DNA from 2 places in the Serratia sarumanii genome. Region 2 is predicted to be linked to the other one. Evidence: predicted binding sites of a transcription regulator. Region 2 holds the regulator's gene; the other holds the start of a gene.
The links. Region 2 encodes LexA, which represses DNA repair genes until DNA is damaged. Its sites were predicted from a motif close to TNCTGTATGTACATACAGNA; they were not measured.

Region 1 (7,132 bases), 750 kb from region 2:
CTGGTCGGCGGGTTTGGCGACGTAGGCCGGCAGCGCATCGCCTTGGGAAGGGATGGTCGTTTGCCCGGCGTGAATGCCCTGTTCGTCGGTGATAATCGCGGAGGCGGCCAATGGCGCGGCGGCCGGGGCGAATCCCCCCTGAGCCTGTTCTAATGTCATCACATGTTCGGTTTTCATTGCGGTCTCCGTGCAATAGAAAAAAGCGCTGAGATTAACTATAGGAAAGATTACCCATTATTGGCGCTGCATGGCGCACTTTCGGACAAGTCGATAAAAAACGGCTAATTATCTGGCTTTGCGGCATTTTTAAGCGCTTTTTATCATGTTATTACGCGTTTTGCCCCGCGTAAGTGCCATAAGGTGCGTTAGAGGGCTTTTTTGTCCCTAAGCAACCGATAAGTTGGGGTTATTTCGGATTGATGAGCTAAATAGTTTCAGCCGGCAACCAACGGGCGAGGAGCAGCCGAGTTTGTCGGCTAGACTGAGGTTTAGCGGCGCGTTCTGGATGCGTCATAGTTCTTTTTTTGTGATAAAAATCACAAAAAATATGTAGCATGTAATTTGTTTCTCTTTTCATAGTGATTGTCGTCACGAAATTAAGCGGCGATTTTCAGTAGAGTACTTTTTTGTTCCTCCCAATAAACATGATCCATGAGGAGTCTCGTATGTCTCAGTCTGACGTTTTTCATCTCGGCCTCACCAAGAACGATTTACAAGGGGCTCAGCTTGCCATCGTGCCGGGCGATCCGCAGCGCGTAGAGAAGATTGCCAAGCTGATGGAAAATCCGGTGCATCTGGCCTCCCATCGTGAATTCACTACCTGGCGCGCGGAGCTGGACGGCAAGGCGGTGATCGTCTGCTCCACCGGTATCGGCGGCCCGTCTACCTCTATCGCGGTGGAAGAGCTGGCGCAGCTGGGCATTCGCACCTTCCTGCGCATCGGCACCACCGGCGCCATTCAGGCGAACATCAACGTCGGTGACGTGCTGGTCACCACGGCGGCGGTACGCCTCGACGGCGCCAGCCTGCACTTCGCGCCGATGGAGTTCCCGGCAGTCGCTGACTTCGCCTGCACCACCGCGCTGGTGGAAGCGGCCAAGGCCAGCGGCGCCACCACGCACATCGGCGTGACCGCCTCTTCCGATACCTTCTATCCGGGCCAGGAGCGTTACGACACTTACTCCGGCCGTGTGGTCAGCCGCTTCAAAGGCTCGATGGAAGAATGGCAGGCGATGGGCGTGATGAACTATGAAATGGAATCCGCCACGCTGCTGACCATGTGCGCCAGCCAGGGCCTGCGCGCCGGCATGGTGGCCGGTGTGATCGTCAACCGCACCCAGCAAGAGATCCCGAACGCCGAGACCATGAAAAACACCGAAAGCAAAGCGGTGCAGATCGTGGTGGACGCCGCCCGCCGCCTGCTGTAATCGCCTTTCCCCCACGGGCCGCCGACGCGGCCCGTTTTTCCATTCGCGGCGAATCTGTTACGGTGATACTCCTCAGCGCTGCGCCGATGGCCGCCGCGCGTTGTCATAACAAAAACAACGAGGACGTTTATGACCGCCCAGATCCTGCTTCATCCTTCGCTCGCGCCGCTCGACGGCGGCATCAATTTCCGCGACTTCGGCGGCAACGGCGTGGCCGACGGGCGCCGCATCAAGCGCGGCCTGCTGTTCCGCTCCGGTTCCCTCGAGCGGCTGACGGAAAACGACTGCGCCTTTCTCGCCGGCGTGCCGGTGCGCTCGGTGCTGGACTACCGTGATGCCGACGAGGTGCAGGCCAAGCCGGATATTCTGTGGAGTGGTGCCGACTATCACCACGTGCCGGCCAACCCGCTGAGCAGCGAAGTCAACGCCAACCTGGAGAAGCTCACCAACGAGACGCTGGCCGCCTTCGACGCCCGGGCGTTCATGCTGGAGCTGTATCGCCGCCTGCCGTTCGGCAATGCGGCCTATCAGCGGCTGGCGCAGCTGTTGAGCAATCCTGGCGGCGGCGCCATCGTGCAGCACTGCGCGGTCGGCAAGGATCGCACCGGGGTCGGTTCGGCACTGGTGCTGTTCGCGCTGGGGGCCGACGAAGCGACGGTGCTGGAAGACTATCTGCTGACCGAAACCACGCTGGCCACTTTCCGCGAGCAGATGCTGGATCAACTGTCTATCAAGCTGAATGCGGCGGCGCTGGAGCAATTCGCCTACGTGCTCAGCGCGCGCGAGGAGTTCCTGATGACGGCGTTGGGCTGCATCCGTCAGCAATACGGTTCCACCGACCGCTGGCTGGAAGCGGAATACGGCCTGGGCGCAGCCCAGCGCGAAGCGCTGCAGGCGTTCTACCTCGAGTAAATCGCCGCGCGTTTAGCCGGGGTTTAACTCGCCCCGGCCTATCCTAGGCGGCGAATTATCGCGTATCAGGAGCCCCGCATTGAGCCTCAATGACGTTATCAACTGGGTCAGCGACGTCGTGCGTCAGCACGAAGGCTGGGCCATTCCCATCATCTTCTTCCTGGCGTTCGGCGAGTCGCTGGCGTTTTTGTCGCTGCTGCTGCCGGCCACGGTGATCCTGCTGGCGCTGGGCGCGCTGATCGGCGAAAGCGGCATCGCCTTTTGGCCGATTTGGGCCGCCGCCGCCGTCGGGGCGTTTTTCGGCGACTGGCTCTCTTACTGGATCGGCTATCACTATCAGGATCGCGTGGCCCATATGTGGCCGCTGTCGCGCAATCCGCAGCTGCTGGTGCGCGGCCACGCGTTCTTTGAACGCTGGGGCGTGCTGGGCATTTTCATCGGCCGCTTCTTCGGCCCGCTGCGCGCCGTGGTGCCGCTGGTGGGCGGCATTTGCGGCATGCCGCAGCGTTATTTCCAGTTAGCCAACGTCACGTCGGCGATGATCTGGGCGTTCGGCATTCTGGCGCCGGGGGCATTCGGCATCAAGTGGCTCAGCCAGTGGCTGGGCTGATTTCTCGCTAAATTGCGCAGCGCCGCGCAATATTGTGCTCGGCGGGCAAAATCAGGCTGGACATCCATACAGCCTCCCCTTAACGTGACGGGCAATGGGCGTGCGAAACGCCGGAACGGCAAGGTGCAACAGGAGGCAGGGTGGATACCAGTCTGATTTATGGGATTGGCGGTGTCGCGATCGGCATGCTGTTGGGGTGGCTGATCGCCAGTCTGCGGGTGCAGCAGGCGAATGCGCAACATGAAACTGAACTGCGGTTGCTGGAGCAAGCGTTGCAGCAGGCGCAGCAGGAAACGGCGGCGCGGCAAGAGGCTCTGCAGCGCCACGAGCAACAGCTGCGGCAGAGCGAGCTGGAGCTACGCAACCTGCACAGCCAGTTGGCGGCCGGGCATGAAAAGCTGCAACAGCTCAACCATTGGCGCAACGAATGTGAACTGCTTAATCAGGAGCTGCGCGCCCAGCGCGAGGTCAACAGCGCGCAGGAGGCCGAGCTGCGCGAAGTCACCATCCGTCTGGAAGAGACGCGCATGGCGGCGGAAGAGAAGCAGCGCCTGCTTATCAACAGCGAACAGCGCCTCACCACCCAGTTTGAAAACCTCGCCAACCGCATTTTTGAACACAGCGGCCGCAAGGTGGACGAGCAAAATAAGCAAAGCTTGGATCGGTTGCTGCTGCCGCTGCGTGAACAGCTGGACGGGTTCCGCCGGCAGGTGCAGGACAGTTTTGGTCAGGAAGCGCGGGAGCGCCACACGCTAACGCACGAGATACGCAATCTGCAGCAGTTGAACGCGCAGATGGCGCGGGAAGCCATCAACCTCACCAAGGCGCTCAAAGGCGACAACAAGACGCAGGGCAACTGGGGCGAGGTGGTGCTGAGCCGGGTGCTGGAGGCTTCCGGCCTGCGCGAAGGACACGAGTATGAAACGCAGGTCAACGTGCGGGTGGATCACCAGAGCCGCATGCAGCCCGATGTGATCGTGCGCCTGCCGCAGGGCAAGGACGTGGTGATCGACGCCAAGATGTCGCTGATCGCCTACGAGCGCTATTTCAACGGTGAAGACGAGGTGGAGCGCGAAGCGGCGCTGAGCGAACATATCGCCTCGCTGCGCGGCCACATTCGCATGCTGGGCCGCAAGGACTATCAGCAGCTGCCGGGGCTGCGCTCGTTGGACTATGTGCTGATGTTCATTCCGGTCGAGCCCGCCTTCCTGCTGGCTATCGATCGCGAACCGGAGCTGATCAGCGAAGCGCTCAAGCACAACATCATGCTGGTCAGCCCGACCACGTTGCTGGTGGCGCTGCGCACCATCACCAACCTGTGGCGCTATGAGCATCAAAGCCAGAACGCGCAGCGCATCGCCGATCGCGCGGCGAAACTGTATGACAAGATGCGGCTGTTCGTGGACGATATGTCCGCGCTGGGGCAGAGCCTGGACAAGGCGCAGGGCAGTTATCGTCAGGCGATGAACAAACTGAGTGAAGGCCGTGGTAATCTTATCGGCCAAATTGAAGGTTTCCGCGCGCTGGGGGTTGAGGTCAAACGGCCGATAAACCCGCTGCTGGCGCAGCAAGCCGGCGCGCAACACGATGAAGCGGAAGAGGCGAACGACGACGATGTCGCCGCGCTGCCGCAGACGAAAGACGATGACGATACTGCCGGGGAACCGGGCTTCGTTTCGCACGGCTGAGGCCGTGGCGAGGTGGGGTATTCTCCGAGCTTCTGGTACACTCATCCACACAAAATTGACTGAATAGCAGGCAGGACAATGGCAGATCAACCGCAGGAAACCACCGATTTCGGTTTTCGCACCGTCGCTAGAGACGAAAAACAGGCCATGGTGGCGGACGTTTTTCATTCGGTAGCGGCAAAGTATGACGTGATGAACGACCTGATGTCGTTCGGCATCCACCGTATCTGGAAGCGTTTCACCATTGACTGCAGCGGCGTGCGCCGCGGGCAGCGCGTGCTGGATCTGGCCGGCGGTACCGGCGACCTGGCCGCCAAGTTCTCCCGCATGGTCGGCGAGCAGGGGCAGGTGGTGCTGGCGGACATCAACGATTCGATGCTGAAGATGGGACGCGAGAAGCTGCGCGATCGCGGCATCGTCGGCAACATCAATTACGTGCAGGCCAACGCCGAAGCGCTGCCGTTCCCGGACAATTACTTCGATTGCATCACCATCTCCTTTGGCCTGCGCAACGTCACCGACAAAGACAAAGCGCTGCGCTCGATGTTCCGCGTGCTCAAGCCGGGCGGCCGCCTGCTGGTGCTGGAATTCTCCAAGCCGCTGCTGGCGCCGTTGAGCAAGGCTTACGATGCCTACTCCTTCCACGTGCTGCCGAAGATCGGCGAGCTGGTGGTGAAAGATCCGGACAGCTACCGCTACCTGGCGGAATCGATCCGCATGCACCCCGATCAGGAAACCCTGAAGGGCATGATGGGCAACGCCGGTTTTGAAAACGTCACCTATTTCAACCTGACCGGTGGGATTGTCGCCCTGCATCGCGGCTTCAAGTTCTGAGAGGGAGATGCCGATGCTGTTTACCCCTCTGCTGACCGCTGCGCTGGAAACCTCGCTGAATAACCTGCTGTTTCGCGATCGCAGCATGAAAGCCGCTCGCCAACGCCTGGCGGGCAAGGTGCTGCGCATCGAACTGGAAGAGCTGGCTTCACCGCTGGTGCTGGTGTTCAGCGAACTGCGCGTGGACGTGCTGGGGCAGTCCGAAGACAGCGCCGATTGCACGGTGCGCAGCCGCATTCCCGCCTTACTGAAGCTGCGCGATCGCCAGCAGTTGCCGGTGCTGATGCGCAGCGGCGAATTGACGGTGGAAGGCGATATTCAGGTGGTGCAACAGCTGGTTGGCCTGCTCGATCTGGCGGAGTGGGATCCGGCGGAGTGGCTGGCGCCTTACATCGGCGATATCGCCGCCCAGGGCATTACGCAGGCGCTGGGAAAAGGCGCCTCGCTGCTGAAAGCCGGCTTTATGCGCCGGCAGCAGGACATGGCGGAGACGTTGACGGAAGAGTGGCGCCTGGCGCCGGGGCCGCTGGAAGTGGTGTGGTTCAACGAAGAAGTTGATGCTCTCGCCCGCAGCGCGGAAGCGCTGTTTGCCCGCATGGACAAGTTGGAGGGCAAGCGATGACCCCAGGCGAACTGCGCCGTTTGTATTTTATCGTCCGCGTTTTTCTCAGCTATGGGCTGGACGAACTGATCCCTAAGATGCGTTTGACGCTGCCGCTGCGCTTTGGCCGCCGGCTGCTGTTCTGGATGCCGAATCGGCACAAGGACAAGCCGCTGGGTGAACGGCTGCGGCTGGCGCTGCAGGAGCTGGGGCCGGTATGGATCAAGTTCGGCCAGATGATGTCGACCCGCCGCGATCTGTTTCCGCCGCACATTGCCGATCAGCTGACGTTGCTGCAGGATCGGGTGGCGCCTTTCGACGGCGCGCTGGCGCGTAAACATATCGAGCTGGCGATGGGTGGCCCACTGGAAACCTGGTTCGACGATTTCGATCAGCAGCCGCTGGCCTCTGCCTCGATCGCGCAGGTGCATACCGCGCGGTTGAAAACCACCGGCCAGGAAGTGGTGCTGAAGGTGATCCGGCCGGATATCGGGCCGATCATCAAGGCCGACGTGCGGCTGATGTACCGGTTGGCCGGCTGGGTGCCGAAGCTGTTGCCGGACGGCCGCCGTCTGCGCCCGCGTGAAGTGGTGCGCGAGTACGAGAAAACCCTGCTGGACGAATTGAACCTGCTGCGCGAAGCGGCCAACGCCATTCAGCTGCGCCGCAATTTCGACGGCAGCCCGATGCTGTACGTACCGGAAGTTTATTCCGACTACTGCCGTGAAAGCGTATTGGTGATGGAGCGCATCTACGGCATTCCGGTCTCGGATATCGCCACGCTGGAGCAGCAGGGCACCAACATGAAACTGTTGGCGGAACGCGGCGTCCAGGTGTTCTTTACCCAGGTATTCCGCGACAGCTTCTTCCATGCGGACATGCATCCCGGTAATATTTTCGTCAGCTACGAACATCCGGAAGATCCTTGCTATATCGGCATCGACTGCGGCATCGTCGGCTCGCTGAACAAGGATGACAAGCGCTATCTGGCGGAAAACTTCATCGCCTTCTTCAACCGCGATTACCGCAAGGTGGCGGAACTGCACGTCGACTCCGGTTG
Region 2 (7,132 bases):
CGCACGTGACGGCGCAGGTACAGCGCCACCCCGGCGATCAGAATGCTGGCGAGGAACGGAATGCGCCAGCCCCAGCTCATCAGATCTTCCTTGTCGAGTTGCAGCACCAGCAGCCATACCAGCGACGCCAGCAGGGTGCCGCTGTTGGAGCCGATGGCGATGATCGAGGCCACCAGCCCGCGCCGCTTGGCCGGCGCGTATTCCGCCAGCATCACCGCGCCGCCGGACAGCTCCGCGCCGGCGCCGAATCCCTGCGCGAAGCGCAGGATCACCAGGCAGGTGGGCGCCCAGACGCCGATTTGCGCATAGGACGGGATCAGGCCGATCAGCGTGGTAGAAATGCCCATCAGCGCCACGGTGGTGATCAGCACCACGCGGCGGCCTTTGCGATCGCCGATCCAGCCGAACACCAGCGCGCCGATCGGCCGCGCGACGAAACCGACTGAGTAGGTAGCGAAGCTGGCCAGCAGAGCGACCAGCGGCGTGGCCTCGGGGAAGAACACATCGCCGAACACCATGCCGGCCGCCAGGCCGTACAGCGCGAAGTCGACGTATTCCATGGCGGTGCCGAGCCAGCAGGAGAAGGTGGCGCGCCAAAATTGGCTGCGCCCCTCTTTGGTTGCCAGGCGTTCATCGGCCGCCAGCGCGGCGTCGGCGGTCTGTGGAGTGGCAAGCGTTGTTTCGCTCATGACGGTGCTATCCTCTTTTGTTCTGCGCCTGGAGGGGCGCGGTTAAAGATGGTTTCCCTGGTGCCGGCAACAAAGGTGTGCCGACAAATGATGTCGGACGCATGGCGATTCAACGCTGCGGTGTCAGAGTATCTACGCGCGTAGATAAAACAACGCGACAAAGATGAAACTTTGCAGGCGATCACAGAATCGTCATCGTGCCGGGGAACGAAGATAGAGAATACGGATGGCAAAAAGATGACAGAACCCCGGTTTTTCCGGCCGATAGGCCTGCCGTTTTCGCCACGAATCAGCCTGCCGCTTTCGCATTTCTGCGCTACAATGGGGGCCTGTTAACAGTTTGTATCGTCTGGCGCGCCGTACCGGCTGCGGTTCAGGCGAGGAGTAAAGCAATGTCTGGCATCAGGGATTCCATCCTGCCGCCGCTGGAGTGGTTGTCCGAACAGGATCCTCCGGCGCCCGCCGCCGTCAGCGACTGGCTGATGGAGTTAGGCTCCATGACCCGCCGATTTGAACGCCATTGCGCCCAGGTGCGCGTCGAACCGCAGCGCGAATGCTTCGTCACGCGCGAGGCGCTGGGCGACGAGGCGAAGCACCTGCCCGACAGCCCGCGCTACTGGCTGCGCGAAGTGGTGCTGCTGGGCGACGACCAGCCCTGGCTGCTAGGGCGCACGGTGATCCCGGAAAATACGCTGACCGGCCCCGACCAGGCGCTGGTGGATCTGGGCACGCTGCCGCTGGGGCGCTACCTGTTCAGCAGCGGCGAGCTGACCCGCGACTATATTCATATCGGCCGGCAGGACGCGCTGTGGGCGCGCCGTTCACGGCTGCGGCTGGCGGGCAAACCGCTGTTGCTGACCGAACTGTTTTTACCGGCTTCGCCGCTGTATTCAGCGGTTCCTGCATAAGAGAGGAGAGCAAGACCTTGGAGGGAAGCGTGACTCAAAGTAAATGGCGGGCTTACAGCCATTTGATGCGCATTGATAAACCGATCGGCACGCTGTTGCTGCTGTGGCCGACGCTGTGGGCGCTGTGGCTGGCCGGGAAAGGCGTGCCGCCGCTGTCGATTTTGCTGGTGTTCGTGCTCGGCGTGTTCCTGATGCGCGCCGCCGGTTGCGTGGTGAATGATTACGCCGATCGCGCGGTGGACGGCTACGTGAAACGCACCGCCGGGCGGCCGATGCCGAGCGGCCGGGTGAGCGCGAAAGAGGCCAAGGTGCTGTTCGTGGTGCTGGTGCTGATTTCGTTCTGCCTGGTGTTGACGCTCAATGCGATGACCATTTGGCTGTCGCTGGCGGCGCTGGCGCTGGCCTGGGCGTACCCGTTCATGAAGCGGGTGACCAACCTGCCGCAGTTCGTGCTGGGCGCCGCGTTCGGCTGGGGCATTCCGATGGGCTATGCGGCGGTCAGCGAATCGCTGCCGCTCAGCTGCTGGCTGCTGCTGCTGGCCAACATCTGCTGGACGGTGGCCTACGATACGCTGTATGCGATGGTCGACCGCGACGATGACCTGAAGATCGGCATCAAATCCACCGCTATCCTGTTCGGCCGTTATGACAAGCTGATCGTCGGGCTGCTGCAGTTCGCGACGCTGCTGCTGCTGGTGTGGGTCGGTTATCTGGCGCAGCTCGGCGGGGCGTTTTACTGGTCACTGCTGCTGGCGGGCGCGCTGTTCATTCACCAGCAGAAACAGATCGCCGGCCGCGAGCGCGAGGCCTGCTTCAAGGCCTTCCTGCAGAACAACTATGTGGGGCTGGTGGTGTTCATCGGCATCGCGCTGAGCTATCTGCCGACGTAACGCTTCCCTTCCGCAAGAAAAAAGGCACCCCGAGGGTGCCTTTTGTGTTTCCGCGCCGGGCGAAATCACTCGTCTTTCTCTTCTTCCGCATCGGATTGCGGCAGGGCGTTGGTCTCTTCCGGCATGTTGACGCTTTCGATGGTCAGCTTGATCTCCGGCGTGATCAGATCGCTCAGCATGTTGTATACCTCGAGGGTGTGCTCGCGGATCGCATCGCCGCTGTCGTTGATATAGCCTTCTTCGCGCAGCGTTGCCACCAGGGTGGAGAACACCGCCTTGTCGAAGAATTCCGGCGCGTTGATGCCGTGCAGCACCGACAGACGCTGCGCCATGATGCGGCTCTCTTTCTCCAGCGCGCCGCGGTTGATGCTCGGGTTGGCGCTGAGGATCGACATGGTGATGGCGTAGCGTTGCAGGGTTTCGCGCACCCCGGCGGCCAGCAGCTGCAGCGGGCGAATGCGCGCCGGGTTCAGCACCAGCTCGTCGCCTTTGTCGCAGATCAGCTGTTGACGGATCAGCTCGTCGATCACCGGCCGCAGCACCTCCGGCAGCTGTTCCTTGTCGTTATGCAGGAACAGCTCGGCTTTCAGCATCGGATAGATCATGCCGATTTGGCGCAGCAGCTCGGCGCGCGATACCCGGCGGTGATGCATCACGATGCTGGCGATCAGCGACGGCAGCACCAGCAGGTGGTGGATGTTGTTGCGGTAATAGGTCATCAGCACCGCCTGCTCGCGCGGCAGGATGATGATGTCGCCGATGCTGTCCTTCTCCACCTCGAACTTGTTCATGTTCAGCGCGTGATCCAGCAGCTCGTCCGGCGTTTGCGTCGGCACGGTGACGTCACGCGCGTAAGGCGCGTTGCGCATCAGCTGCAGGTAGCACTCGAGCTGTTCGATCAGCTGCTCGCGGGTCAGCGAACGCTGACGCGAGGCCAGCAGCGCGGTGGAACACAGGTTCATGGCGTTGGCCGCGGCGGCGTTGTTGATGCGCACCATGATCTGGCCGGCCAGATCGTTGACCGTCGGCGTCAGCCAGCTTGGGCGCTGGGCTTCGATCGGATCGATCGACTCGCGCCACTGCGGCACGTTCTGGTTGAGGTAAGCCGTCAATGGCAGCGGTTCGCCGAAGTTGACGTAACCCTGGCCCAGGTTGCGCAGCTTGCGCAGGCCGCGCAGCATCTGCGGCAGGCTCTCTTTTTCCTTGGTGGCGCCGCGCAGCTCTTTGGCATAGGTACCCACTTCCATCACGTGCTCGTAACCGATGTAAATCGGCACCAGCGTGATCGGACGGGTGCCGCCGCGCAGCATCGCCTGGATGGTCATCGACAGGGTGCCGGTCTTCGGCTCCAGCAGGCGCCCGGTGCGGGAACGGCCGCCTTCCACGAAGTATTCCACCGAGTAACCGCGGGTGAACAGCTCGCCGAGGTATTCGCGGAACACCGTCGAGTACAGCTTGTTGCCCTTGAAGGTGCGGCGGATGAAGAACGCGCCCAGGCGACGGAAGATCGGGCCGGCCGGCCAGAAGTTGAGGTTGATGCCGGCGGCGATGTGCGGCGGCACCAGGCCCTGGTGATACAGCACGTAGGACAGCAGCAGATAGTCCATGTGGCTGCGGTGGCAGGGCACGTAGACGATCTCGTGGCCGTCCTGCGCCAGCTGGCGCACGCGCTCGGCGTTGGTGACGTTGATGCCTTGATACAGCCGGTTCCAGGTCCAGCTCAGCACGCGGTCGGACAGGCGCACGGTTTCGTAGGAGAAATCGGCGGCGATCTCTTCCATCAGCGCGATGGCGTTTTGCTGGGCCTTCTCGTGTGAGATCTTCTTGCTGCGCGCTTCGTCCTCGACCGCTTTTTCGATCGCTTTGGACGCCAACAGCTTGTTAAACAGATCCTGACGGGCCGGCAGGCTCGGGCCCACTGCGGCCAGGCGCTGACGCGAGAAGTGCATGCGCGCCACGCGCGCCAGTTTCTGCGCGATGGTTTTATCCGTTCCGTGTTCGGTGGCCATGCGGCGCAGCGAAACGGTGTTGGAGAAACGCACGAAGCTGTCGCGGCCGAGCCACAGCACGGCGAAGAATTTCTGCACGCCGTTCAACAGACGCAGGTGCGGCGTACCGTGGCCTTCGCGGCCCGGCGAGCGGCCGAACATCACCGAAACCGGCAGCATCTGAATGTCGAGATCCGGATTGCTGCGATGCAGATCCAGATAGTCGTGGAACAGCTTTACCGACTCTTCTTTCGGGGTGTAATAGCGGAACACGCGCGGGCCGTCGTGAATGAACACGTAGCTCGGCAGCACGGTGCCGTCGATCTCCAGCGAGTTGAGCGGATCGGGCAGATCCTGCGCCAGGCACTGGGTGCGCAGCGTCAGCAAATCCGCCTTGGAATTGTAAGGTAAAACATACAAAATCGGCCGTGAGGGATCCAACCCTAGCTCGGTAACCGGATCTGAAGGGATGACCTTACTTCTTACCAACAATTTAAGTGGTAAATTCAATATTTTATAATAAATTTTACGCCAACCTGACATAACAACGTGAAGCCTCTTGTTAGCAATGCGCCGCAAGCATACCAGAAACCGGGTAGCAGATCTGTGGTGTTCGAAAACCGAGAGCCGTCAGCGCGGACTGTTCTAGACTCTTTTTATTATGACCGACCTCTGAGAAAGGCACGAAAACATGGCAAACCAAGCAACCGGACTGACCCGCATCATCAAGGCCGCCGGCTATTCCTATAAAGGGCTTTCCGCCGCCTGGCAGCACGAAGCGGCGTTCCGCCAGGAACTGGTGGTCACCCTCCTGGCTATCATACTGGCTGTCTGGCTGGATGTGGGTGCGATAGCGCGCATTTTATTGATCGGATCGGTAGCGCTGGTGATGATCGTCGAGATCCTGAACAGCGCGATCGAGGCGGTGGTGGATCGCATCGGCAGCGAACATCACGAGCTGTCCGGCCGAGCCAAGGACATGGGATCGGCGGCGGTGTCGCTGGCGATCGTGCTGGCGCTGTTCGTTTGGGGCACGGTCTTATGGCAGCACTTCGGCTGACGAAAAGCGCCTACTGACTGATTTTTATTTAATCTTCGGTTCCCAATCCGCGCTTACCTGTATATACTCACAGCAAGACTGTATAAACAAACAGGGGGCGGAATGAAAGCACTAACTACCAGACAGCAAGAGGTCTACGACCTGATTCGCGAGCACATTTCGCAAACGGGCATGCCGCCAACGCGTGCCGAGATCGCGATGCGTCTGGGGTTCCGTTCGCCTAACGCCGCCGAAGAACACCTGAAGGCGCTGGCACGCAAAGGCGTGATCGAAATCGTCTCCGGTGCTTCGCGCGGTATCCGCCTGCTGATGGAAGAAGAAGAGGGTCTGCCGCTGATCGGCCGCGTCGCCGCCGGCGAGCCGCTGCTGGCGCAGCAGCACATCGAAGGGCACTACCAGGTGGATCCTTCCCTGTTTAAACCGAGCGCCGATTTCCTGCTGCGGGTGAACGGCATGTCGATGCGCGACATCGGCATTCTGGATGGCGATCTGCTGGCGGTGCACAAAACGCAAGACGTGCGCAATGGCCAGGTCGTGGTGGCGCGCATCGAAGACGAAGTGACGGTCAAGCGCCTGAAAAAGCACGGCAACGTGGTTGAACTGCTGCCAGAGAACAACGAATTCCAACCTATCGTGGTCGATCTGCGTCAGCAGAATTTCACTATCGAAGGGCTGGCGGTCGGCGTGATCCGCAACGGCGACTGGATTTAATCGTCGCACCCTCAGTGCCGCCTCCTTGTATCAATCGCCCCTGTTCTGGGGCGTTTTTGTTTCTGACCTTGCCATTCGCCACCGCTACGGGAACTTCTCATCATGCGCTTGATTTCCGCCTTTACCAGCGACACCGATAAAGCTCTGTGGCGCCTGGCCCTGCCGATGATTTTCTCCAATATTACCGTGCCGCTGCTCGGGCTGGTGGACACCGCGGTGATCGGCCACCTCGACAGCCCGATCTATCTGGGGGGCGTCGCGATCGGCGCGGTGGCGACCAGCTTCCTGTTCATGCTGCTGTTGTTCCTGCGCATGAGCACCACCGGCCTGGCGGCGCAGGCGCTGGGGGCACAGAACCCGCAGGCGCTGGCGCGCGCCTTTATGCAACCGCTGCTGTTGGCGCTGCTGGCCGGAGCGGCGATCGTCCTGCTGCGTTATCCGCTGATCGAACTGGCGCTGCGGATCGTCGGTGGCGATGGCGAAGTGCTGGAACAGGCGCGGCGTTTTCTTGAGATCCGCTGGCTCAGCGCCCCGGCGGCGCTGGCCAATCTGGTGCTGCTGGGCTGGCTGCTCGGCGTGCAGTACGTGCGGGCGCCGGTGATCCTGCTGATCGTCGGCAACCTGCTGAATATCGTACTGGATATCTGGCTGGTGATGGGCCTGGGCTGGAACGTGCGAGGGGCGGCGGCGGCCACCGCCATCGCCGAATACGCCACGCTGTTGCTCGGCCTGTGGCTGGCGTGGCGGGTGATGCGCCTGCGCGGTATTACCCTGCCGATGCTGCGCCAGGCTTGGCGCGGCGATCTGCGTCGCCTGCTGGCGCTCAACCGCGACATCATGCTGCGTTCACTGTTGCTGCAACTGTGCTTTGCGTCGCTGACCATTT

Region 1: the regulator LexA is predicted to act here: its motif matches at 3,004-3,023, upstream of rmuC (DNA recombination protein RmuC).

What each region holds. Positions count from the first base shown of each region.
Region 1 covers NZ_CP124750.1:219,966-227,097, forward strand. The annotation lists gene SSARUM_RS01000 (dienelactone hydrolase family protein) at 1-177, opposite strand, end outside; gene udp (uridine phosphorylase) at 666-1,427, shown strand; gene SSARUM_RS01010 (tyrosine-protein phosphatase) at 1,557-2,339, shown strand; gene SSARUM_RS01015 (DedA family protein) at 2,419-2,949, shown strand; gene rmuC (DNA recombination protein RmuC) at 3,090-4,637, shown strand; gene ubiE (bifunctional demethylmenaquinone methyltransferase/2-methoxy-6-polyprenyl-1,4-benzoquinol methylase UbiE) at 4,716-5,471, shown strand; gene ubiJ (ubiquinone biosynthesis protein UbiJ) at 5,485-6,093, shown strand; gene ubiB (ubiquinone biosynthesis regulatory protein kinase UbiB) at 6,090-7,132, shown strand, end outside.
Region 2 covers NZ_CP124750.1:4,558,375-4,565,506, reverse strand. The annotation lists gene SSARUM_RS21635 (MFS transporter) at 1-689, opposite strand, end outside; gene ubiC (chorismate lyase) at 1,082-1,597, shown strand; gene ubiA (4-hydroxybenzoate octaprenyltransferase) at 1,615-2,487, shown strand; gene plsB (glycerol-3-phosphate 1-O-acyltransferase PlsB) at 2,553-5,018, opposite strand; gene SSARUM_RS21615 (diacylglycerol kinase) at 5,167-5,535, shown strand; gene lexA (transcriptional repressor LexA) at 5,638-6,246, shown strand; gene dinF (MATE family efflux transporter DinF) at 6,349-7,132, shown strand, end outside.